Regions from separate parts of the Polaromonas sp. P1_F8 genome, predicted to be linked through region 2. Evidence: predicted binding sites of a transcription regulator. Region 2 holds the regulator's gene; each other region holds the start of a gene.
What was found. The regulator sigma-54, encoded in region 2, starts transcription at its own class of promoters, with help from an activator protein. The targets are predictions, from matches to a motif close to TGGCANGNAANCTGCTTT.

Region 1 (7,975 bases), on a different contig from region 2:
CGCAGCAGCAGTTTGGCCTCGGCTGCGCATCGACTCATTGGCCGAAAATATTGATTGACCACTCCTCACTCCCTCTTATGCAATTTGAGAGCCAGTGTCAGCGGGTGGTGTGAACCCTGTCAATCGCGTTTCGTAAGGCGCATTGCTCAATCAATCGCGCTGCTCGTTTAATCCAAGCAAGGTTTGACAACTTCGAGCGGCACGAGTAACCCAAACATTCTCATTTGGAACCGATGCCGATGTACGAATGACTAGACATGTGCACCGAAGGGGTTAACCGGCATGTGCGCGTTTGAAATAATTAGCGCCCCCTTCAAATAGAGGAGGCGTTGTCGTTTTGGCGCACCCGACACTGAGCATGGGGGCTACGGAAAATCCAGATCGTCAGAGTTTTTTTGAAAATGAGCCGGTCCTTTTTCCGTCTCTAAGCAGAACCAGGTCTTGAGTACGTTGTGCTTCCAGTGACGAGTCGAAGTTGGCCGCCTGGTTCACGGCATCCAGCATACCCAAGAGGGCGATCAGGAAGTGCCGGGTACGGCAAGGCCAGTCAGTTGCGGTGTTGCTACCGCAGTCTTCAGAAAGTCTGCCGTCAGGCCGGCGCAACCATCCCGTTTCGCACGCCATGCGCCGTCAGGCGCTCAAGGCGCAAGCCGTAAAGGCCTGGTTCAAATATTGAGCCACTTCAGCAGCTCGCGCATGCGGGCTTCCGACGTGGTGTCGAACTGCTCGATGCCGATACGCTTGAGCACGTCCTTGCCGGCATCGCTGGCGGGCAGCGCCAGCAATTCCTCCTGGATCGCCTTGAGCTGTTCGGGCTTGACGCGTTTATGGGCCACCAGCGGGAAGTAGGGCTGCGCCACGCTCTTGTGCAAAATACGGCCGCCCTCTTTTTCCCATTTCTTGGCAATGCCTGAGTAAGAGGCGACACCACCCACATCGGCGAATTTGTTGTCGAGGTAGAAGCCGACAGCCGCCTGTTCGCGCACGAACTGCACGTTTTCCTTGTCCACCAGGATGCCTTTGTCCCTGAGCTCTGCGGCACAGAAGCGGGACATATAGGCGATTTGCTCGGGCAAGGCAATCCGCTTGCCCTTGACGTCGCCGATGGTCTTGAGGGCCGAGCCCTTGGGCGCAATGATGAAGCACTGCCCGTCGGGCTTGGTGCTGGCGATATAGCTGTAGCCGTAGTCGCGCATGCCGCGCGCCGGGTAGTCGCTCGGGCGCGCCATCACCAGGTCGAAGCGGCCGGTCTGCATGCCTTCTTCCAGCTGCTTGAACTCGCGCGCAAACACCACGCTGACCTTGGCCTTCATGGCCTTGCCGATCACCTCGGCCAGCCCCTGGTATTTGGCAATCACCTGGGCGTGGTCCAGCCCGCCCGAAGTGCCTTCGCTGATGCCCAGTATCAGTTGCTGGGCCTGCGCCTGCGCCTGGGCATTGGCAGTGCCCATACAAAACGCGCCGAACCCCAACACCAAGGCCCCTGACATGCAATTCCACCGCATAAGTCCCTCCTTATATATAAAGCTCCCGCATGCTACTGCGTGCGTCCGGCGCTGGCTAGCGCAATTTACCCCCGGTCCGTTTTCCGGCAGTCTTTATGCCCCGGGGGAGCAGCCTGCGTTCGCACACCGATGACACAATGCGGACCACGCCGGAAACTGCCGGTGTCGCATTGACATCATGAAACACCTGACCACCCTTTCGATCGCCCTCCTGCTGGGCGTGCTGTCTGCCTGCGGCTCGGCGCCACGCGCCAGCCAGGACCCGCTGTCGATTGCCCGCGCGCCGGTGGCCGCGGCCATCAACGACTACCAGCGTTGTGCCCAGAGCGCCTTGCAGCCGCTGAAAGACAACCCGGAGCAGTCCGTGTTTGTACTCGCCGATGCCGCACTGGCGGCCTGCGATGCCGGCCTGGAGCAGGTGCGGCGCAGCATCCTGGCGGACAACGCAGGCCACCCTTATGTGGCTGCGTTTGCTGAAGAGGCCAGCGCCAACATCCGCATTCGCACCCGCAACATGCTGGCGCACAGCCTGAACCGTGCGCGGGAAGCGCAACCACAACCGGCGAAATAAACCGGCCGCCGGCCCTGCGCCGGCCTATCGCAAGCTCTTCACGAAGCGCGGCGCGTTCGGGGCAAGAACACCGCAGAACCGGCTTTGCCGGGCTGCAGGTGTCGCCACCCTGAGGGGGGTTCCGGCTACACGCAGTGAGCCGAGACAGGGGGCTACAAGTTATCGCAGGCCCTTCACATAGCGCGGCGCGTTCGGGTCGCGCTGGCGGCGCTCCCGCGGCGACTCGCCCTCGCCGAAGATGGCACCGAATGTCGACTCGATAAAGCCTGATTCAGGATAAACCTCTTCCTCGGTATCAATGGACCGTGCGCTCTGGCGGTCGGGCACTGGCGCCGGGACAAGCACCGGCTGGCTGCGCTCCTTCACCACCTCGGACACCAACTGCACCAGCGGCACGCGTGCCTTGGGCTCGGGGGTCGCCATGATTTCTTCCAGCCGATCGGCCCACACCGCCAGGTCCACGTGGCCATCCTCGGCGGCTTTTTCCCGCGCAAAACGCGCTATTTCGGCGGCGTATTCCTGGTTACCGGCCATCCACTCGGTGTCGGTCACGCGGCCTGTTTTACGGCGCAACAGCACATGCAGGTGGGCCGCAACGGCAATTTTTTCACTGGAGGGCATGGTGCGCAATCCTTGAAAGTGGAGTCCGTTGTTTGTCAGTTACGTGCCCAACCGCTCGGCGTGCTGGGTGATGTCCAGGCCGTCGCTCTCGGCGGCTTCGCTGACACGCAGGCTGACGATCAGCGAGGTGACCCACAAGGCCAGTGCCGTCATGAACAGGCTGTAGAGCATGACGGCGCCGGCGCCGATCGCCTGGGTCATCAGGCTGCCCTCGACACCGGAGATGGCCTTGCTGGCAAAAATGCCGGTCAACAGCGAACCCACAATGCCGCCCACGCCGTGCACGCCGAACACGTCCAGCGAATCGTCGGCGTTGAGCAGGCGCTTGAGGCCCGTGGCACCCCAATAGCAGGCCACGCCCGCCACCAGGCCAAACACCAGGGCCGCGCGCGGCGAGACAAAACCCGCCGCCGGCGTGATGGCGACCAGCCCGGCGACCAGGCCCGAGCACAGTCCCAGCAGGGAAGGACGCCCGCGAACAATCCATTCGGCCGCCATCCACGAGAGAGCGCCCGCGGCCGCCGCGATGTGCGTGACGGCCATCGCGAGGCCGGCCCGGCCGTCGGAGGCCACGGCGGAGCCGGCGTTAAAGCCAAACCAGCCGACCCACAGCATGCCGGCACCGGCCATGGTCAGGCCCAGGTTGAAAGGCGTGAATGGTTCACGGCCGTAGCCGTGGCGCGGCCCGAGCGCGTAGGCACAGACCAGCCCGGCAATGCCGGCATTGATGTGCACGACCGAGCCGCCGGCAAAGTCCAGCGCGCCCATGCGCGCCAGCCAGCCATTGGGCTCCCAGACCCAGTGGGCAATGGGTGCGTAAACGACGACGGTCCACAGCGACATGAACACCAGCATCGCGGAAAACCGCATGCGTTCCACAAACGATCCGACCACCAGCGCGGCCGTGATGATGGCGAAGGTCAGCTGGAACATGGCGTAGACCGACTCGGGAATGTTGGGCGCGATATGGCTCACGGCCACCTTCTGCGCGTCCTTCACGTAGTCCAGCCCGGTGAACCAGAGCCGCTCGGGACCCCCCAGATAGTGCCCAAGCGCACCTTTGCCGGGCGTGAAGGCGATGGAGTACCCCACCGCAAACCAGAGCAGGCTGACGACAGCACAGATGGCGATGACGCAGGCCATGACGTTGAGCACGCTTTTCTTGCGCACCATGCCGCCGTAGAAAAGGGCGATGCCCGGCAGGGTCATGAGCAATACCAGTGCGGTGGAGGTCATCATCCAGGCAGTGTCGGCACCATTGAGGGTCTCCACGCCGACCAGTCCCGGTTGGGTCAGCGGCGCCGGGGCGGCCGCTGCAGGAAGCGGCGCAGAGGCCGCAGCCACCGGTGCGGCAGGAGGCGCAGGAACAGCGGCCGGTGCGGGGGACGGTGCGACTTCCGGAGCGCTGGCAGTGACTGCTGGCGGCGCCACCGCCGGGGGAGCCGTGGTCTGTGCCAGGGCTTGCTGGCATGCCAGGCCCAAGCATAAAGACATACCCAAGGCCAGAAATCTGTTCATATGCATACGGTGCCCGCCTGTTCAATCAACCAACAATTGGTAACAACAGGCATAAGTCGTGCCAATACCGCAGTAGCTCGTGTGATGGGACTGCAACGGAAAATATGTACTGCAAAAGTGCGCAAACGATTGGCGTGGTGCCCCAAAAACATCCACAGAACCAGCGGCCGCCCAAAGCCCGGGGCCGGGAAACCCCCAATGCACTGGGACAGTGCGCCCGCTATATTGGATTACTTGCTGACGAGCCTTGCTGCTCGCAACGCGAGGAGCCGAGGAGACACGAGAGAGTCATTAAGAAGTACACAAGCAAAGCGGCATTCCACAAGAGATGCAGATTTGCAAAAAGCGCTGGCAACCCCAGCGCTTTTTTTATGTCTTCGCCCTGATGAAGTCATCCCCAAAAAACCTCGTCGGCCTTGGCTGACGAGCGCAAGCAGCTATCTATTTGATAGCATGAACCGGTTCTGTGCGATGAGACAATCCGGGCCATGGAATTACTCATCGTCTCGTTGGCCTCCCTGCTCGCCGGTTTTGTGGACTCTATCGTCGGAGGCGGCGGGCTGATTCTGGTGCCGGCCCTGTTTGCGGTTTTCCCCACCACGCATCCGGCGACCCTGTTTGGGGTCAACAAGGGAGCTTCTGTCTGGGGCACCGCGGTTGCCACGGCCCAATATGCCCGCCGCGTGGAGCTTCGCTGGGCGGCACTGCTGCCGGCGGCCGCCGCCGGGTTCACCGGCTCGCTGGCGGGCGCCTGGCTGGTCACCGTCCTCTCGCCGGGCTTTTTGCGCAAGACCCTGCCCTTTGTGCTGCTGGCGGTGTTGCTCTATACGCTGGCCAGGAAGGAGCTGGGCCGCCACCACACGCCCCGCTTTACCGGGCATGCCGAAACCGCGGCGGCCTGCTGCATCGGGCTGGTGCTGGGGTTTTACGACGGCTTCTTCGGCCCGGGCACCGGCAGCTTCTTTGTATTTTTATTTGTGCGCTGGCTGGGTTATGACTTTTTGAACGCGTCGGCTTCGGCCAAGCTGCTCAACACCGCCACCAACCTTGCGGCGCTGGCGCTCTTTGCCTGGAAGGGCCATGTCTGGTGGCATTTCGCCCTCACGATGGCGGTGGCCAACGTGGCGGGCAGCCTGCTGGGCACCCGCCTGGCCCTCAAACATGGGGCCGGTTTTGTGCGCGGGGTGTTTATCGCCGTGGTCAGTGCGCTGATCCTGAAAACCGCTTTTGACGCATTTGCGCGCTGACCGTGCGCAGGCAGTTTGCTATTGATTTAATAGCTGCCTGCGCACGTCCTGTATGGGTTTTCGGCGAATTTCGCTTGAAATCCTGCCATCACCGTTTAATACAAAATTGGCGTTCAGCCCAATAAGGACGGGCACAAGTCGCTATCAAATAGATAGCAATAGTCAGCTCAATCGGGGTTGATGCCCGCCGCCGCCATGGGTGGCGGGAGCTTGCTGAGCGCCTCCGCAATCGCCGCCGTCCTGGCTTTGGCGGCAGCGGCGGCGGCGGCGTTCGTGGGGCCGGGAGAAGCGCCTGCTGCGCCGGCCGACAGCTGGCTGGCCACGTCGGCGGCCTGGCGCGGCTTGCCGATGGGCGCTGCCGCCAGCCCCTTCTGCACCGCCACCATGTCTTCCTCGCTCGGGTACTGGCCCAGCAGCACATAGTCAAAAACACGCCGTGCAATCGGCGCCGCCACCCCGGCACCCCAGCCGGCGTTTTCCACGATCACCGCCAGCGCGATCTTGGGGTCTTCGGCCGGCGCAAACGCCATGTAAACAGCGTGGTCGCGCTGGTACTCTTCCATCTTGCTGCTGTTGTACTTGTCTTTCTGGCCGATGGTGACCGCCTGGGCTGTGCCGGTCTTACCGCCGCTCAGGTAGCCCGCGCCGGCAAACACGCGTGCCGAGGTTCCTTCCTGGGTGACGCCGACCAGGGCCTTGCGCACGATCGCGATGTTTTCAGCCTTGTAGCCCAGGTTTTCCGGCGCGTCGGCGGGCAGCGGGTGCATGACGCGTGTCACCGGGTCCTGCGTGCCGATCACCAGCCGCGGCCTGTGTTTGACGCCGTTGTTGGCCAGTACGGCCGTGGCCTGCGCCAGCTGCAGCATGGTGAAGGTGTTGTAGCCCTGCCCGATACCCAGCGAAATGGTTTCACCGGGGTACCACTTCTGGTGCTCCGGCTTTTTGTAGGCTTTGCGTTTCCAGGCCTGGCTGGGCAGCACGCCCGTGACTTCGCCGCTGATATCGATGCCGGTGATCTGCCCAAAGCCGAGCGGCTTCATGAAGTCGTGCATGGCGTCCACGCCGAGCTCGTTGGCCAGCGAGTAGTAGTACACATTGCTGGACTTCACGATAGACCGGTACATGTCGACCGCGCCCAGCGCAATGTCGCCGTGGCTGCGGAAGACGTGCCCGCCGAAGCTCCAGGAGGCGTTGTCGTTGACGATGAAGCTGGCCGAACGCTTTCCGGTTTCCAGCGCCGCCATGGCCATGAAGGGCTTGTAGGTGGAGCCCGGCGGATAGGTGCCGCGCAGCGCGCGGTTGAGCAGCGGCTTGTCCAGCGAGTCCCGCAGGTACTGCCAGCTCTCCGTGTCGATGCCGTCGACAAACAGGTTGGGATCGAACGTCGGCTTGCTGACAAACGCCAGCACGTCGCCGGTCTTCGGGTCCATCGCCACCAGCGCGCCGCGCCGGTCGCCGAACATGTCTTCCACCAGCTTTTGCAGGCGGATGTCCAGTGAGAGCATAACGGTGTTGCCGGGCGTGGCCGGGTTGCTGGCGAGTTTGCGCATGGCGCGGCCACCCGCCGAGGTCTCCACCTGCTCGACACCGGTGGTGCCGTGCAGCTGCTGCTCAAAGCTCTGCTCGACGCCGAGCTTGCCGATGTAGTCGGTACCGCGGTAGTTGCCTTCGTCTTCGCTGCCTTCAATGATTTCTTTTTCCGCCTGGTTGATACGGCCGATGTAGCCCACCACGTGGCTGCCCAGCTCGCCATAGGGGTAGCTGCGAAACAGCCTGGCCTTGATGTCAACACCCGGAAAACGGAAACGCTGCGCCGCAAACCGGGCGACTTCTTCGTCGGTCAGGCGCGTGCGTATGGGCAGCGATTCAAAACTTTTGGATTCTTCGCGCAAACGCTTGAAACGCCGCTTGTCGCGCACCTGGATGTCGACCACCTTTTCCAGCGCGGCAATGGTTTCTTCCAGGTTGTCGACCTTGGAAGGCGTGATTTCCAGCGTGTAGGCCGAATAGTTGGTGGCCAGCACAACACCATTGCGGTCCAGGATCAAACCCCGGTTGGGCACGATCGGCACGATGGCCGTCCGGTTGCTTTCGGCCTGCTCGTTCAGGTCGGCATGGCGGTACACCTGCAAGTACACCAGCCGCGCCGCCAGCAGAGAAAAAGCACACAGCACCGCAAAACTGGCCACCAGCACCCGCGCGCGAAAGCGCGACAAATCCGCTTCAACGTTGCGAAGTTCAGTCATGACACTCTGACCCTGCAACCGCCAGAAAGTGCCCACAACAAAGAGGCGATGCGAAGCGAGCCGTCCAAAGGCCAGTCCGAGCCGCGGAACCGGCTTTGCCGGGCCGCAGGCGGGGCGGCCCCCGAGGGGCTGGAGCCCGCGGCTCCAAGCCTGCCTGCGCAGGCTTGGACGGGCGATAGAGGCGAAGCGTCTCGCGAGCCGCGGCCTGCAAGGCCTCGGGAACACACGAAGTGAGTGACCGTGGGGGCCATATCTAGAGTGGTCTGT
Region 2 (7,975 bases):
TGCCGGGCGTGGCCTCAGCCCTGCACACTCACGGCCTGCTGCTCGATGTCGTGGTGGACGATCAGGACCACACCCACGAAGCCCTGAAAAGCGGAGATGTCACGGGCTGCGTGACTGCATTGGCGCAGGCCATGAGGGGCTGCGTGGCTGAACCGCTGGGCGTGATGCGTTACCGCTGCATGGCCTCGCCCGCACTGGTGGCGCAGTGGAACGAGCCCGCGGCGGGTGGCAAGGCCGCACCGAACCGGCTGGCCCATCGCCTGCTGGCCAGCCCTGCCGTGATCTTCAACCGCAAGGACGCGCTGCAGGATACTTTTCTTGAACAGCATTTCGGGCTGCGCGACGCGCTGTACCCGCGCCACTTCGTGCCGGCGGTGGATGCGTTCGAGCTTGCGCTGGAGCTTGGCATGGGCTGGGGCATGGTGCCCGACCTGTTGCTGGCCGCGCGCGCCCGTAAGCCGCCGCTGCAGGAGGTGCTGCCGGGCAGCACGGTCGACGTGCAGCTGTACTGGCAGCACTGGGCACGTGAACCCGCTGCGGCACAGCGATTGACGCAAGCGGTCAAGCAGGCGGCGCAAGAGCAGCTACTGCAGGTGTGACGGTGCGTTTATGAGAAAAAAGTGCCGCTTGCGCTTTGTGGACGGGCGCAAGCAGCTACTGAATTAATAGCATTCGCAAAGAAGTTTGGCGCAAAAAAAGCCCGCCATAACATCCATGGCGGGCTGGTTCTGTTTGATGCGACTGGCTACTTGCTCAGGCACTCTTTCATGAAGGCTTTGCGTTCGTCGCCTTTTTTGCCCTTGGCGTCGACGTTGCAGGTTTTCATTTTGGTTTGCTGCGTTGGCGCTTCTTTCTTGGCGCTGAGACACTCTTTCATGAATGCCTTGCGTTCGTCGCCCTTCTTGCCTTCAGCGTCCTTGTTGCAGGCACCCATTTTGGTTTGCTGCGCGGTTTTGGCTGGAGCGTCCGCGGCGTGGGCCACCGGAGACAAGGCCATCGAGACGGCAAAAACGGCGGCGATCAGGGATAACAGCTTTTTCATGGTGGCTCCATTGGGTTGGGGAATCAGGTTTGAGTTCCGGCTGGAATTCCAACACATAACGCCGTGCCGGGCAAATTCGATGACCGGGCATTTACCGGCTCCGGACGGCGCATGGCTTAAACGTAAAATCAGCCCATGCTCTCGATTAAAAAAGACCTGCTCGCGGCCCTGGCTGCGGGGCTGGAAGAACTTTCCCCCGGCGCAGGCGACAAAGCTGCCTTTGAATCCCCCAAAGTGGCGGCCCATGGCGACTTCGCCTGCACGGCTGCCATGCAGCTTGCCAAGCCGCTCAAGCTCAACCCGCGCCAGGTGGCGGAGAACCTGCGCGCCAACCTGCTCACCAAGCCCGCGTTTGAGCGCTGGGTAGACGCCATCGAAATCGCCGGCCCCGGTTTCATCAACATCCGCCTCAAGCCCGCCGCCAAGCAGGAGACCGTGCGCGAGGTGCTGGCCGCCGGCGCGCAGTTCGGCGTACAGCCCGCCGACCCGGCGCGCAAGATGATCGTCGAGTTCGTCTCGGCCAACCCGACCGGCCCTCTGCATGTGGGCCACGGCCGGCAGGCCGCGCTGGGCGATGCGATCTGCAACCTGTTCGCCACTCAGGGCGCGAAAGTCTGGCGCGAGTTCTATTACAACGACGCGGGCGTGCAGATCCAGACCCTGGCTACCAGCACGCAGGCACGAGCCAAAGGCATCAAACCTGGTGATGCCGGCTGGCCTGAGCCGGCCTACAACGGCGACTACATCGCCGACATCGCCGCTGACTTCCTGGCCAAAAAGACCGTCAAGTCTGACGACCGCGAATACACCGCTTCGGGCAACGTGGAAGACATCGATTCGATCCGCCAGTTCGCCGTGGCCTACCTGCGCCACGAGCAGGACCTGGATCTCAAGGCTTTCTCGGTCAGGTTCGACAACTACTACCTCGAGTCCAGCCTGTACAGCTCGGGCCGTGTCGACAGCGCCGTGACCAGGCTGAAGGACGCCGGCAAGACCTACGAGCAGGACGGCGCGCTGTGGCTGAAGTCGACTGATTACGGCGACGACAAAGACCGCGTGATGAAAAAGAGCGACGGCAGCTACACCTACTTTGTACCGGACGTGGCCTACCACCTCGCCAAATGGGAGCGCGGCTTCGGCAAGGCCATCAACATTCAGGGCATGGACCACCACGGCACCATCGCCCGCGTGCGCGCCGGCTTGCAGGCCGCTGGCGAAGGCATTCCGCAGGGCTACCCCGACTACGTCCTGCACACCATGGTGCGCGTGGTGCGCAACGGCGAAGAGGTCAAGATTTCCAAGCGTGCCGGCAGCTACGTCACTTTGCGCGATTTGATCGAATGGACCAGCGCCGACGCGGTGCGTTTCTTTCTGCTCAGCCGCAAGCCCGACACCGAATACATCTTCGACATCGACCTGGCGCTGGCCAAGAACAACGAAAATCCGGTGTACTACGTGCAGTACGCGCATGCGCGCATTTGCTCCATCCTCACCACCTGGGCCGGCCAGGGTGGCGACGAAGCAAGCCTCAAAGCTGTCGACCTCTCGGCGCTGGAGAGCCCGCAGGCGCAGTCATTGATGCTGCTGCTGGCCAAGTACCCCGACATGCTGACCAATGCGGCTGACGGATTTGCACCACACGATGTGGCTTTTTACCTGCGGGAACTGGCGGCAAGCTATCACAGCTATTACGATGCCGAGCGCATCCTGGTGGACGACGAAGCTGTGAAGCTTGCCCGCCTGGCGCTGGTCGCCGCGACCGCTCAGGTGTTGCACAATGGCCTCGCAGTGCTGGGCGTGAGCGCCCCGCGCAAGATGTAAACCATGCGAATTTCAGGACAAGGCAATGAACGTGGGCAAGGTATGAATACACAACGAGGCGGAACCCTGCTGGGGTTGATCATTGGCGCGCTGATCGGATTGGGCGCGGCGCTGGCGGTGGCGGTTTACATCACCAAGGTGCCGGTTCCGTTCATGAACAAGAGCCAGGCACGCAACCCCGACAGCGACGCTGCGGAAGCCAAGAAAAACAAGGACTGGAACCCGAACGCCCCGCTGGCCGGCAAGAACCAGCCCAAGCCGCCGCCTCCGGCCGCAGTTGAAGTGCCTGGTGTTCCGGTACCCGACCCCTCCGCCGGGCCCGCCCCCAAGGCCGCCGCTTCGGCGCCGGCCAAAGTGGCCAAACCAGCAGCGCCTGCCGATCCGCTGGGCGATCTGGCAAAGGCCAAGGTCGAAGGCCTGTCGTCCGCTCCAGGAGCGGATCCCTTCAGCTATTTCATTCAGGCCGGTGCCTTTCGCACGCCGGAAGACGCCGAACAGCAACGCGCCAAGCTGTTGCTGCTGGGCATGCAGGCCAAAGTGACCGAGCGCGAACAAGCCGGCCGCACCGTCTACCGCGTACGCCTCGGGCCTTTCGACAAAAAGGAAGACGCCGACAAAGCCAAGGAGCGCCTGGACAACAACTCGGTAGAAACGGCCCTGGTCAGGGTCCAGCGCTGACACTTTGCGGGGCGACTGAACTTTTTCAGCGGCCGCTGTACCAACCCGTACGAGTATTACCGTCATTCAGGAGAAAAATTTGATGCAACGCCGTGAGTTTTCGCTTTCTGCCGCCTCCATGGCTGCTGCTACCTTGGGCGGCACGACGCTGTCTACCGCGGCACGCGCCCAGGCCAACGCCTTCAAGGAAGGTGTTGATTACCTGACACTGGACAAGCCCGTTCCGACCGAGGCACCCGCAGGCCGGGTTGAAGTCGTGGAGTTCTTCTGGTACAGCTGCCCGCACTGCCACGCCTTTGAGCCCCAGCTCGAAGCCTGGGCCAAGCAGTTGCCGAAAGACGTCACGCTCAGGCGCGTGCCCGTGTCCTTCCGTCCAGACTTTGAACCCCAGCAGCGCCTTTATTACGTGCTCGAGGCCATGGGCAAGGTCGAAGAACTGCATAAAAAGGTGTTTAACGCCATTCACGTAGAAAAACAGCCGCTCAATACCGCCGATGCGGTGATTGCCTGGGCTGAAAAACAGGGCCTCAACAAGGCCAAGTTTGCGGAGATGTACAACTCCTTTTCGGTGACGACCAAAGCACGCAAAGCGACGCAACTTCAGGACCTGTACAAGGTTGACGGCGTTCCCGCACTGGGTATCGCAGGGCGTTACTACACCACAGGCTCCCTGACCCAGACCATGGCACGGGCGCTGCAGGTCACCGATTACCTGGTTGGACAGACCCGTAACGCCAAAAAGTAAGGCCCGGCAAAGCCAGGCCGGCGCCTGCCTTTCGAAAACCCGCCCTTTGCACGGCGGGTTTTTTTATGGCTTTTATGCCCCTACTTTTTCGGTGTAAGCCATTCCCGCAGCTGGCATGGCTACAATGACCCAACACCAAGCAGCAAGATTCGTGCCTTATGAAACACCCCATTTTTTCCCTCATCCTGCCGGTCATCCTGGCGCTGGGGTCGGCTTTCCCGGCCGCTGCCGAAAAAGCTGATCGGGACAAGCCCATGAACGCGGAAGCAGATGCCCTGCGTTATGACGACCTGAAGCAAACCAGCGTTTTTACCGGCAATGTGGTGATCACCAAGGGCACGACCATCGTGCGCGGCGAGCGCGTTGACGTCATGCAGGATCCCGAGGGCTACCAGCAGGCGGTGTCCGTCGCGGCGCCCGGCAAGCTGGCGTTTTACCGGAAAAAGCGTGACGGCGTAGACGAATACATCGAAGGCGAAGGCGAACGCATTGAATATGACAGCCGTGCCGACCTGGTGAAGTTCATCAAGCGGGCGGTGGTGCGCCGCTACAACGGCGCCACCCTGGTGGACGAAACCACCGGCAGCCTGATCGTTTACGACAACAACACCGACGTCTTCACCGTGGATGGGGGCGCGCAAAACCGCACGGCCAGCAACCCCACGGGGCGGGTTCGCGCCATGCTGTCACCCCGCGCGACAGCCTCGACACCCGTCGCGGCGCCGCCCGCAGGCCCCGCCCCGGTTCTGCGCCCCAGCACGACGCTGGGCAATGAAAAGAACTAGAAAGACCTGCACAGATGGATGTGGTGACTGACACTTCAGCGGCCCCGGCCGCTCCTGCCTTGACCCCCAGTCGCCTTGTTGCGCAAGGTCTGCAAAAATCGTACGGCAGCCGCAAGGTGGTGCAGGACGTTTCGCTGTCCGTGCAAAAAGGCGAAGTCGTGGGCCTGCTGGGCCCCAACGGTGCCGGCAAAACGACCTCGTTCTACATGATCGTGGGCCTGGTGCGCGCCGATGCAGGCGAAATTTCCATCGACGGCGAATCGGTCGAGCACATGCCGATTCACCTGCGTGCCCGCCTGGGCCTGAGCTACCTGCCGCAGGAAGCGTCGATTTTCCGCAAGCTCACGGTGGAAGAAAACGTGCGTGCCGTGCTGGAGCTGCAGCTCAACAAAGCCGGAAAACCGCTGGGGCGCGCAGACATCGAGTCGCGGCTCGACGCGCTGCTGCAGGATTTGCGGGTAGATCATTTGCGCAATTCACCGGCGCCGGCGCTTTCCGGCGGTGAACGCCGCCGGGTCGAAATCGCGCGGGCGCTGGCAACCCAGCCGCGCTTCATCCTGCTGGATGAGCCCTTTGCCGGTATCGACCCCATTGCCGTGATCGAAATCCAGCGCATCATCGGCTTCCTCAAATCGCGCGGCATCGGCGTGCTGATCACCGACCACAACGTGCGTGAAACACTTGGCATTTGCGACCACGCCTACATCATCAGCGACGGCCACGTGCTGGCCCAGGGTACGCCTTCCGAAATCGTGAACAACGCCGATGTGCGCCGCGTCTACCTGGGCGAGCACTTCAAGATGTAAGAAGATGGCTCCCCCCTGTTGTCGCTCACTTCGTGTAGCTCCCTCTCCCCCTCCAGGGACGGCGCCTGCGGCCTGGCAAAGCCAGTTCCGCGGCGCCCGCTGGTTAAAGACGTATCGCCTCAACCTTCCGCAAGTTTGAAAGTCCAGTGAAACAAGGTCTGTCATTACGCGTCTCGCAGCATCTTGCGCTGACACCTCAACTACAGCAGTCGATCCGGCTGTTGCAGCTGTCGACGCTTGAGCTGAGCCAGGAGGTCGAGCAGATGCTCGACGAAAACCCGTTCCTGGAAGTGTCGGAAGAGACGGCGGTGCGCGAAGAGTTTGGGCTGGAGCACATCAACACGCCGGTCAGCCAGGACAGCCGCGAGTTTGAATCTGCTACGGATTCGATAGCTGGCGGCGCCGACGAGACCAGTGCTGCAACCCCGAATGACGCAGAAGTCAGTGCGGAGCCCAAGCTCGAGGAAAGCTGGGAAGGCGATGGCACGGTAGAAACCGCGCCCGACGACAGCGAGTGGGGAAGTGACGCACCGGCGCGCAAGAACAACAATGAAGAGAGCGAAGCCGAGGCCTCCGACCTCACGGGCAGCCATGAGTCGCTGCAGGACCACCTGCACCGGCAATCGCTGAGCTTGCGCCTGTCGGAAGAAGACCGCGCCGCGCTGCACTTCCTCATTGAATCGCTCAACGACGACGGCTACCTTGAAGACAGCCTGGCGTCGCTCGCGGCCGGTCTAGCAAAAGATGACATGGCGCAGGCGGAAGAGCTGGAGCAGCGTTTTGCGATGGCGCTCAAGCTGCTGCACCACATGGAGCCTGCCGGTGTCGGTGCGCGCAACCTGGCGGAATGCCTGAGTCTGCAGCTGCTGGACTGCAAGGACTGCGAGGAAACCCGCGCCGCCATTGCCATGTGCAAGCAACCGATGGAGCTGCTGGCCAAGCGCGACGTCAAGCGCCTGTCTCACCTGTGCGGTTTCACCGAAGCCGCCATCAAGGGTGCGATCACGGTGATAGGCCGGCTCGACCCCAAGCCCGGACGCCGCTTTGTAAACGTGGAGCGCAACCTGATCGTGCCCGACGTCATCGTCATCAAATCGGGCCGGGGCTTCAAGGTTTCGCTCAATGGCGACGTCATGCCGCGCCTGCGCGTGCACGACATTTATGCCAATGCCCTCAAGCAGCACAAGGGCCAGGGCGGCCAGGCGCTGCAGCAGCGCCTGCAGGAGGCCCGCTGGTTCATCAAGAACATCCAGCAGCGCTTTGACACCATCCTGCGCGTGAGCAGCGCCATCGTGGAGCGGCAGAAAAACTTCTTCACGCACGGCGAACTCGCCATGCGCCCGCTGGTGCTGCGCGAAATTGCCGACGAACTGGGCCTGCACGAATCCACCATCTCACGCGTGACCACGGCCAAGTACATGGGCACCCCTTTCGGCACTTTCGAGCTCAAGTATTTCTTCGGTTCCGCGCTCGGCACCGAAACCGGCGGCAATGCTTCCAGCACAGCGGTGCGCGCGCTCATCAAACAATTTGTCTCGTCAGAAAGCCTCAAGAAGCCGCTCAGCGACAACCAGATTTCCGAAATGCTCAAGGAGCAGGGCATTGAATGCGCACGCCGCACCGTGGCCAAGTACCGCGAGGCGCTCCGCATCGCGCCCGCCAACCTGCGCAAATCACTCTAGCCGCCAACCAGGCCGCGCTGCCCGTCCCTCAAAGTCAGTCATGAATCAACTCCAATTGTTTTTACCGTGCGCCGCAGGCGTCGAAACCCTGCTGGCCACCGAGGTCAAGCGTGTCACCGGGATCGACGGCAAAGCCTGGCGCGCCGGCGTGCAGCTGCAGGCTTCGTGGCGCGACGCGCTGCAGCTCAACCTGCACAGCCGGCTGGCGCAGCGTGTACTGATCGAGCTGCAGCACAACCAGTACCGCAGCGAACAAGACCTCTACAACGCTGCCGCCAATGTGGCCTGGGAAATCTGGTTCACGCCCAAGCAGACCTTCAAGGTCGAGATCACCGCCCAGCACAGTCCGCTGCAAAGCCTGAACTTCGCGGCGCTGAAGATCAAGGACGCGATCGCCGACCGCTTTCGCGCCAAGT
Region 3 (7,975 bases), on a different contig from region 2:
CGCTGACGCCCGGTACACTAGCTGGTTGCACGTAGAAAGACCGTTTTTGTGAATGTTTTCGTCCGTTTTGCCGCCTGGCTGCTTGCCCTTGCCGGTTTGGCATGCTCCACCGCCTTTGCCCAGACGGCCGCCGCTGGTGCCGCACTTTCGGGAATCACAACGCCTGTTTTTGTGCTGAACTCGCTCGAAGACAGTGTCAGTGTGATCAACCCGGCCACCTGGACGGAAACCAGACGCATTGCCACCGGCAAGCAGCCGCATCACCTGTACCTCACGCCCGATGAAAAATCGGTGATTGTTGCCAACGCGCTGTCGGACTCGCTCACCTTCATCGACCCGAAAACCGCTGAAGTGCAGCGCACGGTGCGCGGCATCATCGACCCCTACCAGCTGCGCTTTTCTCCCGACATGAAATGGTTTGTCACGGCCGCCAACCGCCTCAACCACATCGACATCTACAAGTGGGACGGCAAGGACATCACGCTGGCCAAGCGGGTGGCCACCGGCCGCACGCCAAGCCATCTGTGGATAGACACCAAAAGCACCACGGTTTATTCGACCATGCAGGACAGCGACGAGCTGATCGCCGTCGACCTGCCCAGCCAGTCCATCAAGTGGCGCGTCAAGACCGGCTCCATCCCGGCCGACGTGTATGGCACAGCCGACGACAAGCACCTGCTGGTGGGCCTGACCGGCAGCGACGCCGTCGAGGTGTATGACGTGAGCGGCGCGCAACCGCAGCGAACCAAGGTCATCAAGACCGGCGCCGGCGCGCACGCGTTCCGCGCCTTCGGCGACAAACGCCATGTGCTGGTCAGCAACCGTGTGGCCAACAGCATCAGCAAGATCGACCTGCAGACCCTGGAAGTGGTGGACAACTACCCCGCGCCGGGCGGCCCGGACTGTATCGACGTGAGCCGTGACGGCAAGCAGATACTGGTCACGTCGCGCTGGGCACGCAAGCTCACGGTGATCGACGTGGCAAGCCACAAGATCGTCCGGCAGGTCAATGTTGGAAAGAGCCCCCATGGCGTCTGGACGCTTGACCACGCACCACGCTGAGCCCCCACGGTCGCTCACTGCGTGTAGCTTCCTGCCCCCCGAGGGGGCCGCTGCGCCTGCGGTCTGGCAAAGCCAGTCCCGCGGCCCCGGCTTGCTTGAAGAGTCTCCGCTGACCACCGCTACGGCTCGTCTGCTGCAGACATTGGTTGCTATTCTTTTGATAGCTGCTTGCGCTCATCCTGTATGGGCTGCAGGCAAAAACAATGCACAAAAAGCCGCACAAAACGCGCCGCAGCCGGTCGAAGCGGCCTGCAAACCCGTCTACCTGACGCTGGACACTGGCCACATGGCGGTAGCGCCGCTGATGGCTGAGGTGCTGAACAGGCACAAGGTCAAGGTCACCTTTTTTGCCGCCAACGAGCGTACGCAAACCGGCGATGGCAGCCTGGGCACACAGTGGGCGGGCTGGTGGAAGGCACGGGCGGGTGAAGGCCACGAATTTGCCTCGCACACCTGGGACCACGTTTATTGGCGGGGCGATGTACCCGGCGCACCCGGTGCACCGGTGCAGTTCAGGATGCGGCCTTCTGCGGGCCCGCAGGAAGGCAAGGACTTCACCTGGACGGCGAAGCAGTATTGCGAAGAAATCGGCAAGTCCAGCAAACGCCTCGAAGAAATAACCGGCAAAAAAACACTGCCGCTTTTTCGCGCGCCGGGCGGCAAAACCTCGCCCGCGCTGCTGGCGGCGGCCAAGTCCTGTGGCTTTGAGCATGTGGGCTGGTCGCCCGCCGGTTTCCTGGGTGATGAGCTGGCCAGCGAGAGGTTCGGCAATGATTTCCTGCTGAAGAAGGCGCTGCGCGACATCCGCTCCGGCGACATCCTGCTGGCCCACCTGGGCATCTGGTCACGCAAGGACCCCTGGGCACCTGCTGTGCTGGAGCCGCTCATCACCGGCCTGCAGTCGCGGGGCTTTTGCTTCAAGACCCTGGCTGAACATCCCCAGTACAAAGACTGGATTGCGTCGCAGGCCGCCCCGGCGCCTGCCAGGCCTTCAAAATAAGCCACATGGACTGGTTCAGCGATCTCTTTTCGATGGCGCAGCAGTGGCTGTTTGAGTCCGCCGTACAGCCGGCCATGTTTGCGCTGGGCATGGGCAACCTGCTGGAAGACGGCTACGACGCCACCGCCTGGTTCATGGTGGGCGTGATCCAGGTACTGATATTGCTGGCCATCGTCGGCCCGCTTCAACGCTGGCGGCCGGTAGAGCCCGTGCTGGACCGGGCCACCATACGCACCGATGTGCTCTACACCCTGATCCACCGGCTGGGCCTGTTTCGCATCGCGCTGTTTTTCACGCTGGACCCGTGGTTTGACGAAGCATTTGGCGCGCTGCGCACGGCCGGCTATGGCACTTTCCACCTGGACCAGCTCTGGCCAGGCGTGACGGACAACGCCCTCGTCAGCTTCGCGATTTATCTTGCGGTGTTTGACTTTGTGGCGTACTGGACGCATCGCGGCCAGCACCAGATCGAGTGGTGGTGGCGCCTGCATTCGCTGCACCATGCGCAGCGGCAGATGACGATGTGGAGCGACAACCGCAACCACCTGCTGGACGACATCCTGGTCGACTCCATCGTCGTGCTGGTGGCCCAGCTCATCGGCGTGGCGCCGGGGCAGTTCATTGCCATCGTGGCCTTTACCCAGCTCAGCGAAAGCTTTCAGCATGCCAATGTGCGGATGTGGTTCGGGCAGGTGGGCGAGCGCCTGTGGATCAGCCCGCGCTTTCACCGCTTGCACCACAGCATCGGCATTGGCCACGAAAGCCATGGACCCAAAACGCTGGGGGGCCACAACTTCGGCGTGCTGCTCCCTTGGTGGGACATGCTGTTCCGCACGGTCAATTTTGAGCAGCGCTATGACCCGACGGGCATTCGCGACCAGGTCGAAGCCAATCGCGACTATGGCAAGGGCTTCTGGTCGCAGCAATGGCTTGGCTTGAAACGCCTCGTCGGCAAAGCCTGAACTTGCTGAGCTCTTAAGCCAGCATGAGCCGCGGGACTGGCTTTGCCAGACCGCAGGCGGGCGGCCTCCTCGGGGGGGAGTTACACGCAGTGAACGACTGTGGGGGCTACACTTTCAGCATGAGCAAACTTCTTGACGCCTTCTGGCGCGCTGCGATGTATTGCCTGCACCCGCGGGTCATTGCGTTGTCGGTCCTGCCGCTGATCATCATGGTGGTGATCTCCCTGGGCCTGGGGTATTTTTTCTGGAACGATGCCGTGGAAGCCATCCGGTCGCAGATTGGCAGCTACGAGCTTGTCAGCACGCTGGTGCGCTGGCTTGAGGGCTTGGGCCTGAGCGACCTGCGCATGGTGCTGGCACCTGCGTTGTTGCTGTTCCTGGCGATCCCCGTGATCGTGATCGTGGCACTGCTCTTTGTGGCGCTGCTCATGACGCCGGCCATGGTGGCCCTGGTGGCTGAACGGCGCTTTCCCCAGATGGAACGCAAACGCGGCGGTTCCCTGTTCACCAGTTTGTTCTGGTCGCTGGGATCGACCTTGCTGGCTGCGGTGGCGCTGGTCATTTCGATTCCGCTTTGGTTGATTCCACCGCTGATCCTGGTGCTGCCCCCGCTGATCTGGGGCTGGCTGACTTACCGTGTCATGTCTTATGACGCCATGGTGGACCACGCCAGCAGTGAAGAGCGGCGCCAGATATTCAAGGAGCATCGCCTGCCGCTGCTGGCGATCGGTGTGTTCAGCGGCTACCTCGGCGCGGCTCCCAGCCTGCTGTGGGCCTCGGGCGCGATGTTTGTAGCCATGGCACCCATCCTGGTGCCGGTGGCCATCTGGATCTACACCCTGGTGTTTGCGTTTTCCTCGCTCTGGTTTGCGCACTACACGCTGTCGGCCCTGGAGCAACTCCGCAAGAAGAATAATGCCCTGGCGCCCGACCCGCTTGCGCAAGCAGCTATCCAATCGATAGCAAGTGAGCTGGCCCCCGATGCCCTTCCCGGGCCGGCGCCCAGCTTCGGTTCGCTGGGCGGCAAGCCCGAATCACAACCCTGAACCCGTTACCTGACAAGCCTGAACATGACCCCACAATTCGGCCTCATCATCGTCGGCGACGAAATCCTTTCCGGCAAACGTGCCGACAAGCACCTGCCCAAAGCCATCGAACTGCTGGGCGCGCGTGGCTTGCAGCTGGCCTATGCCGACTATGTGGGCGACGACCCTGCCCGCATCACGGCCACGCTGGCGCGCGCTTTTGCCGCCGCGCGTGAACATGGCGACGTGGTCTTTTCCTGCGGCGGTATAGGTGCCACTCCGGACGACCACACCCGGCAGTGCGCCGCCAGAGCGTTGGGCGTTGACCTTGCGCTGCATCCCACCGCCAAAACACTGATCCTCGAACGCATGGCAGATGTGGCCAAAGAGCAGGGCACGCCCTACGAGCCTGACCGGGACGACAACATCCATCGGTTGAACATGGGCGTGTTTCCGGTCGGCGCAGAGATCATTCCGAATCCGTACAACAAGATTCCGGGCTTTACCTGCCGGGCGGGGCAGGGGGCGGTCCACTTCGTTCCGGGCTTTCCTGTGATGGCTTGGCCGATGATCGAATGGGTGCTTGACAACGGCTATCCGCACTTGCACCAAAAGTCGGCTTACACCGAAAAATCAGTGATCATTTTTGGGTCCATGGAGGCCATGCTCACGCCCTTGATGCTCGATATTGAAGCGGCACATGCGGGTGTCAAAGTGTTCAGCCTGCCGAGCGTGGACCACCCTGAATATGGCCGGCATATTGAATTGGGAGTGAAAGGCGCCCCCGAAGCGGTGAGCCGCGCCTATCCCGACATGCTGGCGGGGCTGCACAAATTTGACCTGAAATTCGGCCCCGAATTGGTGCGTTAAATCAGAGCCCCAAATATGTGCGGTTTGTGATTTGCACCTAATTGGTGCATTTGTTACTGCCAGGTGTTTTTTGTATTTTCGGCTGTGCCAAGGCGGGAAGTGAAGCCAGATCACGGCACAATCAGCGGCACAATCCGGGGCTTGGCAGGAAACTCAACCGCCAATGTCTGTGGCACAAAAAGTGCATTCGACAGCCCGAATAGATTTTTCAACCACCCATCCAGCAACAGGAGATTTTGATGGCAAAGACCGTCGCAGACGTCATGAAAATGGTCAAGGAAAACGAAGTCAAGTTTGTTGACTTCCGTTTTACCGATACCCGGGGCAAAGAGCAGCACGTGACCGTGCCCGTGTCCCACTTTGACGAAGACAAATTCACGTCGGGCCATGCATTCGACGGCTCCTCAATTGCCGGCTGGAAGGGCATTGAAGCCTCTGACATGCAACTGATGCCTGACCCAAAAACGGCCAACATCGATCCGTTCTTTGAAGAAACCACGCTGTTCATGAGCTGCGACGTGCTCGAGCCCGCCGACGGCAAGGCCTATGACCGCGACCCGCGCTCCATCGCACAGCGCGCAGAGGCTTACCTCAAGGCTTCCGGCCTGGGCGACACCGCTTACTTCGGTCCTGAGCCAGAATTCTTCATCTTTGACGACGTGCGCTGGAACACCGACATGTCGGGCACCTTCTTCAAGATCGAAGAATACGAAGCACCCTGGAACTCCGGCGCCAAGCTCGAAGGCGGCAACCGCGGCCATCGTCCTACCGTGAAGGGTGGTTACTTCCCCGTGCCTCCTGTCGACAGCACACAAGACATGCGCGCCGAGATGGCCCTGATCCTCGAATCGCTGGGCATCCCCGTTGAAGTGTTCCATCACGAAGTGGCTGGCGCCGGCCAGAACGAAATCGGTACCCGTTTCAGCACGCTGGTTCAGCGCGCCGACTGGACCCAGGTCCTGAAATACGTGGTGCAGAACGTGGCCAACGCCTACGGAAAAACCGCCACCTTCATGCCCAAGCCTGTTGTCGGCGACAACGGCTCCGGCATGCACGTTCACCAGTCCATCTGGAAAGACGGCAAAAACCTGTTTGCCGGCGACGGCTATGCGGGCCTGTCTGATTTCGCCCTGTACTACATCGGTGGCATCATCAAGCACGCACGTGCCCTGAACGCCATCACCAACCCAGGCACCAACAGCTACAAGCGTCTGGTTCCCGGCTATGAGGCACCGGTCAAGCTGGCTTACTCGGCCAAAAACCGTTCGGCATCGATCCGCATTCCTTACGTTGCCAATCCAAAGGGCCGCCGTATCGAAGCACGTTTCCCCGATCCACTGATGAACCCTTACCTGGGCTTCTCGGCCCTGATGATGGCGGGTCTGGACGGCGTGGAAAACAAGATCCACCCGGGCGAAGCCGCCACCAAGGATCTGTACCATCTGCCGCCCGAAGAAGACGCAAAAGTGCCAACCGTGTGCCACAGCCTGGACCAGGCGCTGGACGCACTCGACGTGGGCCGCAGCTTCCTGACCAAGGGCGGAGTGTTCACCGACAGCATGATCGACGCCTATATTGAACTGAAGATGGGTGAAGTGACCCGCCTGCGCCAGGCGACCCACCCCATCGAATTCGAGATGTACTACTCCCTGTAATCAGGGAGCGAAAGCTCAACTGCCTACTGTTTACTTGTACAGTTTGTGGTCAAAAAGGGACGGCATATGCCGTCCTTTTTTATTGCCCCGGCAGGTTGTGGGTTTGCTGGCTTTGTATTTCGGCACCTTTGCCGCATACTGATAGACCGTCCTCGCCCTTCCTGGGCATCAGGAGTTCCTATGAAACACACCTTATTGCTTTCTACCTTGTCGTTGCTGCTGGCTGGCGCGGGGAATGCTGCATGGGCGCAGCAGATATACCGCTGCGCGGGCATCGGAGGCGCGGCCCCTGAATACATCAACAACGCCAAAGACGCCCAAACCCGGAGCTGCAAACTGCTGTCCGGCGGCAATGTGACGGTGATGCAGAGCACGCCGGTGCCCAAAGCCGCGGTTCGTGTGGCTGCGGCTGCAGGCTCCAGTGGCCCGCGCACCGATGGCAGCTCCGAACAGCGGGCCCGCGACAACGACTCGCGCGCCATTCTTGAGGCCGAATTGAAAAAGGCCGAAGCCAAGCTGGCCGAGCAGCAAAAAGAATTCAACAACGGTGAACCTGAAAAACAGGGCATTGAGGGCCGCAATTACCAGCGCTACCTGGACCGCGTGGCCGAGCTCAAGGACAGCATCGCCCGCAATCAAAGCGACATTGCCGGCCTGAAGCGCGAAATCTCCCGGCTGCCTGCCCCGGCCTCAGCGGCTATCGTCAATTAAACCAAGGCGATAAGCCGCGACAAGCCGGCTTCTGGAGGAAAATGGATGGCTTGAACAAGCCCTCCATCCGCGTCGCTTTATCGTCCGTCCCGGTCAAAGGACTTCCCCCGCGCTTTCAGGCGTTTGACCTGCTGGCCACGCTGGTGGCTGTGGTGCGCACCAACGGCACCGTGGTGTTTGCCAATGCCGCGCTGGAAGACGCACTGGGCACCTCGCGGCGGACCATTGAAGGCTCGCAGCTCCCCGATTGCTTTACCGAGCCGCTCATTTTGCAAAATGCGCTGGAGGGCGCGGGCAGCAATGAATTTGCCGCCCTGCGTTACGACGCGTGGCTCAGGCGCCTGAACCACGAACCGCTGCCCGTGCATGTGGTGGTGGCGCAGACCGACACCCCGGGTGAGGCGATTGTGGAGCTGCTGCCGCTGGAGCAGCAAGCCAAGCAGGAGCGCGAAGAACGCCTGATCGACCAGGCGCAGGCCAACAAGGAGTTGATCCGCAACCTGGCCCACGAGATCAAAAACCCGCTGGGCGGTATTCGCGGCGCTGCGCAGCTGCTGCAGATGGAAATCGGCAAGGACCTGACCGAGTACACCCAGGTCATCATCCATGAGGCAGACCGCCTGCAGACGCTGGTAGATCGCCTGCTGGCCCCGCACCGCCGCCCGCACCTGGTGGGCGATGTCAATATTC
Region 4 (7,975 bases), on a different contig from region 2:
TGACGTCGCGGTACACCTTGCGGTAAACCTCAAAGCCCGAAACGCTGCGCAGGATGGCGCTCCAGTGGTAGAAGTCGTATTCCTGGTCTTTCTCACCGGCCATGCCGAGGAAGTCGTTCTGCACGGCGTGAAACTTCACGTCCACCAGCCGCGCGGTGTTGTCGGCGCGCTCGAGGAAGGTGCCCAGCCGCAGGAAGTGAAAGGCTTCGTCCTGCAGCATGGTGCCCAGGGTCACGCCGCGCGACAGGTGCGAACGGAACTTGACCCATTCAAAGAACTGGCCCGGGTCGCGCTCGAAGTCGCCGCTGCGCAGCATGCGGATGACTTCGAGGTAAGTCTGGTTCTGCGTTTCCCATACTTCGGTGGTCAGCGTGCCGCGCACAGCCCGGGCGTTTTCACGGGCGTTCTGCAGGCATGAAATGATGCTGGACGAGTTTTTCTCGTCGCGCACCATGAAGTCCATCACATCGCGCGGGTTGATGGTGTCGCCGTACTTGGCGGCAAACGAAGGCTTGAGCTCACTGATGCTGAGCAGGCCCTGCCAGCCGGCCTGTACCAGCGCATCGGACTGCGGCAGCAACGAGGTCTGGTAGTTCACATCCAGCATACGCGCTGTATTCTCCGCCCGCTCGGTATAGCGCGACATCCAGAAGAGGTGGTCTGCAGTGCGTGACAACATGATTACATTCCTCCCCGGGATTGCGACTGCGATTGGGACTGGTACTGCATGGACGAGCCGTCCTGCAATATCCAGGTGTCTTTGGTGCCGCCGCCCTGCGACGAATTGACCACCAGCGAGCCGTCTTTGAGCGCCACGCGCGTGAGGCCGCCCGGCACCATCTGCACTTCCTTGCCGCTCAGCACAAAGGGCCGCAAGTCGATATGGCGCGGTGCAATGCCGCTTTCCACATACGTGGGGCAGGTTGAAAGGCTGAGGGTGGGCTGCGCAATGTAGCCCGACGGATTGGCCAGCAAGGCCGCACGGAACTCTTCGATCTCGGCCTTGGTGGCAGCTGGCCCCACCAGCATGCCGTAGCCGCCGGCGCCGTGCACTTCCTTGACGACCAGGTCTTTCAGGTTGGCCAGGGTGTACTGCAAATCCTCATTGTTGCGGCACATGTAGGTCGGCACGTTTTTCAGGATGGGCTTTTCGCCGAGGTAGAACTCGATCATCTTGGGCACGTAAGGGTAGATCGACTTGTCGTCTGCCACGCCGGTGCCGATGGCGTTGCACAGCGAGACATTGCCGCTGCGGTACACATTGAGCAGGCCCGCGCAGCCCAGGGTGGAATTGGGGCGGAAGGCCAGCGGGTCGAGGAAGTCGTCGTCGACACGGCGGTAGATCACGTCGACGCGTTTGGGGCCGCGCGTGGTGCGCATGTAGACGAAGTTGTCCTTGACGAAGAGGTCTTGCCCCTCGACCAGCTCGACGCCCATTTGCTGCGCCAGGAAGGCGTGTTCAAAATAGGCCGAGTTGTACATGCCGGGCGTCAGCACCACCACCGTGGGCTCGGCCGTGGCCGGCGGCGCCATGCCGCGCAGGGTTTCGAGGAGAAGGTCGGGGTAATGCGCCACGGGCGCAACGCGGTTTTCGCTGAAAAGCTCGGGAAAGAGCCGCATCATCATCTTGCGGTCTTCCAGCATGTAGCTCACGCCGCTGGGCACGCGCAGGTTGTCTTCGAGCACGTAGTACTCGCCATTGCCCTGCGCGTCGGGTGCCCGGACAATGTCGATGCCGCTGATGTGCGAATAGATATTGCCGGGTACATCAACGCCCATCATTTCGGGGCGGAACTGCGCATTCTGGAAGATCTGCTCGGACGGCACCACGCCGGCCTTGATGATTTCCTGGCCGTGGTACACGTCGTGGATGAAGCGGTTGAGCGCGGTGACGCGTTGTACCAGGCCTTTTTCCATGCTGGCCCATTCGTGGGCGGGGATGATGCGGGGAATCAGGTCAAAGGGAATCAGGCGTTCGGTGCCGGCGCCGTCTTCGTCCTTGGCACCGTAAACCGCAAAAGTGATGCCGACCCGGCGGAAAATCATTTCAGCTTCGGCGCGGCGGGCCTGCATCACGTCGGCAGGCTGCCGGGCCAGCCAACGCTGGTAACCCTGGTAATGCTCACGGACGCTGGACTCCGTGGCGTTCATTTCGTCGAACATCGGTCGGCTCATTGGCTTGATCTCCAGCAAGTTATGCGCATGGCAATTGTTTTAACGTAGCTTAGCAAGTTATGCGCCAAGGCGGTGCGTCCGCCAATATTTTTAGCGTTCAGGCACATGATGCCAGTAGCGCCTGCCCTGCTCCCGCTGGCACAAAATCTCCCCGGGGCGAAGGCTTCGCCAGGTGGCAGCCCCGCACTGCGGCGACTTCACCAGGCGTATGCCGCGCTCCTCATAGCGCGCCACCACGGACTCCACCGGGTGGCCAAAACGGTTTCGGTAACCCGACTGCACCACCGCCCACTGCGGCCTGACGGCATCAAGAAACACCGCGCTGGACGATGTTTTGCTGCCGTGGTGGGGTACCAGCAGAAAGTCAGCCTTGAGGCTGGCCGGAACGCTGGTTGCCAGCCGGAGTTCCTGCGGCGATTCGATGTCGCCGACCAGCAGGGCTGTGCGGCTGCCGCCAGGGACGCTGCTGGAGATGCGCAACACGCAGCTCATGGCGTTTGACTTGCTGGCAGCGTCGTAATCGGCGGCCACGGGGTGCAGCACCTCAAATGCCACGCCGTCCCATTCCCAGCGCTGGCCGGCCACGCAGCGGCCGGCTTTGCGCTGCATTTGCAGCGGATGCGCGTCTTCAATCGAACTCACCAGGCTGGCTTCTGGCTGCATGGCCAGGACAGCCTGGGCCCCGCCGATGTGGTCGATGTCCCGGTGGCTGATCATGAGCATGTCCAGCCGCTCCCCCAACGCGCGCAGCAGCGGCACCAGCACGCGGTGCCCGGCATCACTTTCGCGCGAAAAGCGCGGGCCGGCGTCATACAGCAGCGTGTGGCTTGCCGTGCGCACCAGCACGGAATTGCCCTGCCCGATGTCCGCGGCCAGCAGCTCGAACTGCCCCGGTGCCACGCGGGCCGGTTGCCACAACAGCACCGGCAGCAACAGCGGAAGGCCCAGCGCTCGAAAATGAAACGGCAGGCGCGTGGCCAACAGGCCGCCGCCCGCCACGCCGGCGACAGCACACCACAGCGGCGCCGCCGCCACGCTGACCGAGGCCAGCGGCCAGCTCGCCAGCCATTGCAAAAATATCGCCAGCCCGCCGACCGACCATGCCGCCAGCGACCACACCGGCGCCCACGCCACGCCCAGCAAAGCCAGCGGCGTGATGACCAGCGTCACCACCGGAATGGCCACGGCATTGGCCAGCAGGCCGACCAGCGAGACCTGGTTAAACAGCAGCAGCGACAGGGGCGTGAGCGCCAGCGTGACGACCCATTGCTCCCGCATCGCACGCCCAACGCTGTCCAGCCATCTGGGCCGGCGCTGCCACCAGCACCCGTCCTCAGGTTGTTTTTTTGAGTCGAATTGGGCTGCAGCCCTTTCCCCATGAGCGCGAGCAGCTCCTGAATCTGTAGCAAACAAAACACCCACCGCAACGAAAGACAACCAGAATCCGGCTTGCATCAACGCCCATGGGTCCAGCGCCACCACCACGGCCATGGCCAGCAGCCAGGTCTGCAGCCAGGGCCACTGCCTGCCGCCTTGCCGCAGCAGGATCACGGTGGCCAGCATCCAGATGGTTCGCTGCGCGGGCACGCCCCAGCCGGAAAACAATGCATACAGGGTGGCAAGCAGCAAGCCGCCCAAAGCACCTGCAGCGGCTGCCGGCAACACCAGGCACAACCGCGGCGTGAAACGCGCTGATCGCCGCCACAGCGCGCCGATCAGCAGTGAGGCAGCCCAGGCAAACATCGTTATATGAAGGCCTGAAATACTCATCAAGTGAGCTACGCCCGTGGCACGAAACACATCCCAGTCGGCACGTTCGATGGCGGCCTGGTCGCCGACCACCAGCGCGGCAATGACGCCTGCCAGCTGCCGGTTTTCAATGCGCCCAAAAATCGCTTCGCGCACGGCTTGCCGGGCCTGCTCAATGGGGTGTTGCCAGCTGCTGGAGAGTTTTGCCGGCGGTGCGTCGCGCGGGCCGGCACGCACATAGCCCGTGGCCTGTATGCCCTGCTCCCACAGCCAGAGTTCGTAGTCAAAACCAAACGGGTTGCTGTTGCCGTGCGGCGCCTTGAGCCGCACCGTCATTTGCCAGCGTTCTCCGGCGCGCAGGGCTTGCGGCTGGCGCTGCAAGGCCAGTGCTATCTCGAACGGGTCGGCGTCCTGCGCCGGCACGGTGGGCTCGCGCCCGGCAAAGCCCCAATACCAGCCCAGCATGATTTGCGGCGGCAAGGTGACTGTGCCGCCATTGAGGCGGGCAGATTCCACGGCAAGGCGGAAACGCAGGCCGTCTTCTCCGGGTTGCGGCATTGCCAGCACCTGGCCTGTGACCTCGATATCGCGGCCCTCCAGCGCCGGATCGAGCGCCGCTGACAGGAAGACGCCAGCGCGCCAGCCGGTGAGGCCCACGCCGAGCAAGGCAGCAAGGGCAAAGGCCGAAACCACCCGGCCCCATGAAGGAAGGCCCTGTCTGCCAAAGCGCAGGTACAGGCCAGCCAGGATGCAGGCCAGCAGGGCCATGGCGGCATAAACCTGTTGCGGCCACAAGGCGGGCTGCTGCAACTGCAAGGCAACACCCGCAATAAAACCGGCAAACACCGGCCCCGGGCTTGCCGCATACAGCCGTGCCCCGGCCGATACAGGTCGATTCAAACCCCGCCTCCCCTTTGAACTGTTTTTATGCGCTGACCGCTTTGAGCTTAACGGGAAAGCGCGGCAGGTAAACAACAAACAGCGCCAAACAGCCGGTTCACACTCAAGAGACCACGTGGCGCAGCTCTTGCTTTCAGAAATGCCACCAAATCCGGGTAAGCTGTTTACACGGCGTTCCTGAGACCGCAAGATGTGGCGGTCTGCTGAGCGTATTTTCCTGAGGGCGTGATTGCACGCCCGTTCCTTTAAAAGCGAGGTTGCCTTGTCCATCCACGTCGCCCTGAGCCACATCACGCATTACAAATACGACCGCCTGGTCAAACTCGGCCCCCAAGTCGTCCGCCTGCGGCCTGCGCCGCACAGCCGCACACAGGTACTGTCGTATTCCCTCAGGGTTGAGCCCGCCGGCCACTTCATCAACTGGCAGCAGGACCCGTTTGCCAATTACCAGGCCCGGCTGGTGTTTCCCGAGCCGACGCGCGAGTTCAAGGTCACGGTGGACCTGGTGGTGGAAATGGCGGTGTTCAACCCGTTTGACTTCTTCCTGGAACCGGCTGCCGAGGAATTCCCGTTTACCTACAACGCATTGCAGGCCCGCGAACTGGCGCCCTACCTGGCCACCCAGCCGGCCACACCGCTGCTCAAGCGCTACCTCGAAAAAATCGACCGCACGCCCAAGCGCACCATCGACTTCCTGGTGGGCCTGAACCAGGGCCTGCAGTCGGACATCAAATACTCCATTCGCATGGAGCCCGGCGTGCAGACGCCTGAAGAAACCCTGCGCCTGGCCTGCGGCTCCTGCCGCGACACCGGCTGGCTGCTGGTGCAGTTACTGCGGCACATGGGCCTGGCCGCGCGCTTTGTCTCGGGCTATTTGATCCAGCTGAAAGCCGACGTCAAATCCATCGACGGCCCCAGCGGTGCGGAAGCCGATTTCACCGACCTGCACGCCTGGTGCGAGGTGTTTTTGCCCGGCGCCGGCTGGGTCGGCCTGGACCCGACGTCCGGCCTGATGGCCGGCGAAGGCCACATCCCGCTGGCGTGCACGCCCGAGCCATCCAGTGCCGCCCCGGTCGAAGGCGGCGTCGACAAATCCGAAGTCGAGTTCGAGCACCACATGGCGGTGCAGCGCATTTACGAATCGCCGCGCGTGGCCAAGCCCTACACCGAGGAGCAATGGCAAGCGGTGCTGGCATTGGGCGAAAAGGTCGATAAAGACCTGGCGGCCGGCGACGTGCGCCTGACCATGGGCGGCGAACCGACCTTTGTGGCCACCACCGACCGAGACGCGGCCGAATGGAACATCGACGCACTGGGCCCGACCAAACGCGGCTATGCGACCGAGCTCGTGCAAAAGCTGCGCGCCGAATATGGCGAAGGCGGCTTCCTGCATTTCGGCCAGGGCAAGTGGTACCCGGGCGAGCAATTGCCGCGCTGGGCACTCAGCATTTTCTGGCGCAAGGACGGCCAGCCGATCTGGCAAAACCCGAGCCTCTTCGCCGACGAGCGCCAGCCCTGCAACTACACCAGCGCCGACGCGCAGCGTTTTGTGCAGACACTGGCGGGCAAGCTGGGCCTGGCCACCACCTACATCACGCCAGGCTATGAAGATACCTGGTACTACCTCTGGCGCGAACGCCGGCTGCCAGTCAATGTCGACCCATTTGATTCGAAGCTGGACGACGCCATGGAGCGCGAACGCCTGCGCCGCGTCTTCATGCAGGGCCTGGATTCCGTCGTGGGCTATGTGCTGCCGCTGCAAACCAAGGAGCAACTCAAGCAACGAAACGCAGGCGCCTCGCCCGCGCTGAGTGGGCCCAAATGGACCACCGGCCCCTGGTTCTTCCGCGAAGAGCGCATGTATCTCATGCCGGGCGATTCGCCCATGGGTTATCGCCTGCCGCTGGATTCGGTGCCCTGGGTGTCCAAGACCGACTACCCTTACATGATCGAGTCCGATCCATTTGCGCCGCGACAGGACCTGCCGGCGGCTTCCTCACTGGCGGCGCGCTACAACGGCAGCTTCAGCGCGCCCAGTGGTGCCACACCGGCAGCCCCTTCGGCAGGCGGCAGCGCCAGTTCGCTGGCGCAATACATGGCGCGCTACATGACGGGCAATACCGCGCTGTCGCAAGCCAGCCGCATCCTGCAGTTCCGTCCGCTGGGAAACAACGGAACGAACGGTACGGACGGGTTGAATGGCAAGCCAGCCGCAGAGGAAACGACGCCTGCCGACGATCGCGCGCCCAAGCCCTTTGAATCGGCCGCCTGGCTCACTCGCACCGCGCTCTGCGTGGAAGTACGAGACCCATCCCGCGCCAATGGCCCCAAAGACAAACCGAAGGCCGACCCGGACAGCAAAGCCAACAAGTCGGGCCGCGGCGAAGTGGGTGCGATCTATGTCTTTATGCCGCCGATGGAGCGGCTGGAAGACTACCTCGATCTGCTGGCCGCAGTGGAAGCCACGGCGCAGTCGCTGCGTGTGAGCATCGTGCTTGAAGGCTACCCGCCGCCACGCGACCCGCGCCTGAAAATGCTGCAGGTCACGCCTGACCCAGGGGTCATCGAAGTCAACATCCACCCAGCCTACAACTGGGGCGAACTGGTGGAACACACCGAGTTTCTCTACCAGATCGCACACGAGACGCGCCTGTCGGCCGAGAAGTTCATGACCGATGGCCGGCACACCGGCACAGGCGGCGGCAACCACTTTGTGCTGGGTGGCGCGACGCCCGCCGACAGCCCCTTCCTGCGCAAGCCCGAGGTGCTGGGCAGCCTGATCGCCTACTGGCACAACCACCCGTCGCTGAGCTATCTGTTCTCGGGCATGTTCATCGGCCCGACCAGCCAGGCACCGCGTGTGGACGAGGCCCGCAACGACCAGCTGTACGAACTGGAAATCGCCCTGCGCGAGATCGAGAACAACCGCAAAAAATACGGCGCCGACATGCCGCCCTGGCTGGTGGACCGCACGCTGCGCAACATCCTGGTCGACGTCACCGGCAACACACACCGCAGCGAGTTCTGCATCGACAAGATGTATTCGCCCGACTCCGCCACCGGGCGCCTGGGCCTGCTGGAGTTGCGCGCGTTTGAAATGCCGCCACATGCGCGCATGAGCATTGCCCAGCAATTGCTGCTGCGCGCGCTG

Region 1: AC1D1J_RS17220 (ammonium transporter) is a predicted target of sigma-54. The motif match lies at 4,262-4,279, and genes of this name have one in related genera.
Region 3: glnA (type I glutamate--ammonia ligase) is a predicted target of sigma-54. The motif match lies at 5,090-5,107, and genes of this name have one in related genera.
Region 4: AC1D1J_RS14845 (transglutaminase family protein) is a predicted target of sigma-54. The motif match lies at 4,941-4,958, and genes of this name have one in related genera.

The regions. Positions count from the first base shown of each region.
Region 1 covers NZ_JBFUBS010000004.1:490,582-498,556, reverse strand. The annotation lists gene AC1D1J_RS17240 (RHS repeat domain-containing protein) at 1-38, opposite strand, end outside; gene AC1D1J_RS17235 (phosphate/phosphite/phosphonate ABC transporter substrate-binding protein) at 666-1,451, opposite strand; gene AC1D1J_RS17230 (hypothetical protein) at 1,684-2,076, shown strand; gene AC1D1J_RS17225 (hypothetical protein) at 2,236-2,697, opposite strand; gene AC1D1J_RS17220 (ammonium transporter) at 2,737-4,191, opposite strand; gene AC1D1J_RS17215 (sulfite exporter TauE/SafE family protein) at 4,704-5,462, shown strand; gene mrdA (penicillin-binding protein 2) at 5,630-7,708, opposite strand; gene mreD (rod shape-determining protein MreD) at 7,962-7,975, opposite strand, start outside.
Region 2 covers NZ_JBFUBS010000009.1:85,915-93,889, reverse strand. The annotation lists gene AC1D1J_RS21355 (HTH-type transcriptional regulator ArgP) at 1-599, shown strand, start outside; gene AC1D1J_RS21350 (PsiF family protein) at 746-1,042, opposite strand; gene argS (arginine--tRNA ligase) at 1,178-2,863, shown strand; gene AC1D1J_RS21340 (SPOR domain-containing protein) at 2,906-3,541, shown strand; gene AC1D1J_RS21335 (thiol:disulfide interchange protein DsbA/DsbL) at 3,624-4,286, shown strand; gene lptA (lipopolysaccharide transport periplasmic protein LptA) at 4,445-5,071, shown strand; gene lptB (LPS export ABC transporter ATP-binding protein) at 5,086-5,877, shown strand; gene AC1D1J_RS21320 (RNA polymerase factor sigma-54) at 6,024-7,559, shown strand; gene AC1D1J_RS21315 (THUMP domain-containing class I SAM-dependent RNA methyltransferase) at 7,600-7,975, shown strand, end outside.
Region 3 covers NZ_JBFUBS010000001.1:1,247,850-1,255,824, reverse strand. The annotation lists gene AC1D1J_RS05940 (YVTN family beta-propeller repeat protein) at 49-1,062, shown strand; gene AC1D1J_RS05935 (polysaccharide deacetylase family protein) at 1,172-2,062, shown strand; gene AC1D1J_RS05930 (sterol desaturase family protein) at 2,068-3,024, shown strand; gene AC1D1J_RS05925 (EI24 domain-containing protein) at 3,144-4,070, shown strand; gene AC1D1J_RS05920 (competence/damage-inducible protein A) at 4,095-4,919, shown strand; gene glnA (type I glutamate--ammonia ligase) at 5,159-6,574, shown strand; gene AC1D1J_RS05910 (hypothetical protein) at 6,755-7,285, shown strand; gene glnL (nitrogen regulation protein NR(II)) at 7,327-7,975, shown strand, end outside.
Region 4 covers NZ_JBFUBS010000003.1:611,826-619,800, reverse strand. The annotation lists gene AC1D1J_RS14860 (alpha-E domain-containing protein) at 1-679, opposite strand, end outside; gene AC1D1J_RS14855 (circularly permuted type 2 ATP-grasp protein) at 682-2,175, opposite strand; gene AC1D1J_RS14850 (DNA internalization-related competence protein ComEC/Rec2) at 2,266-4,824, opposite strand; gene AC1D1J_RS14845 (transglutaminase family protein) at 5,087-7,975, shown strand, end outside.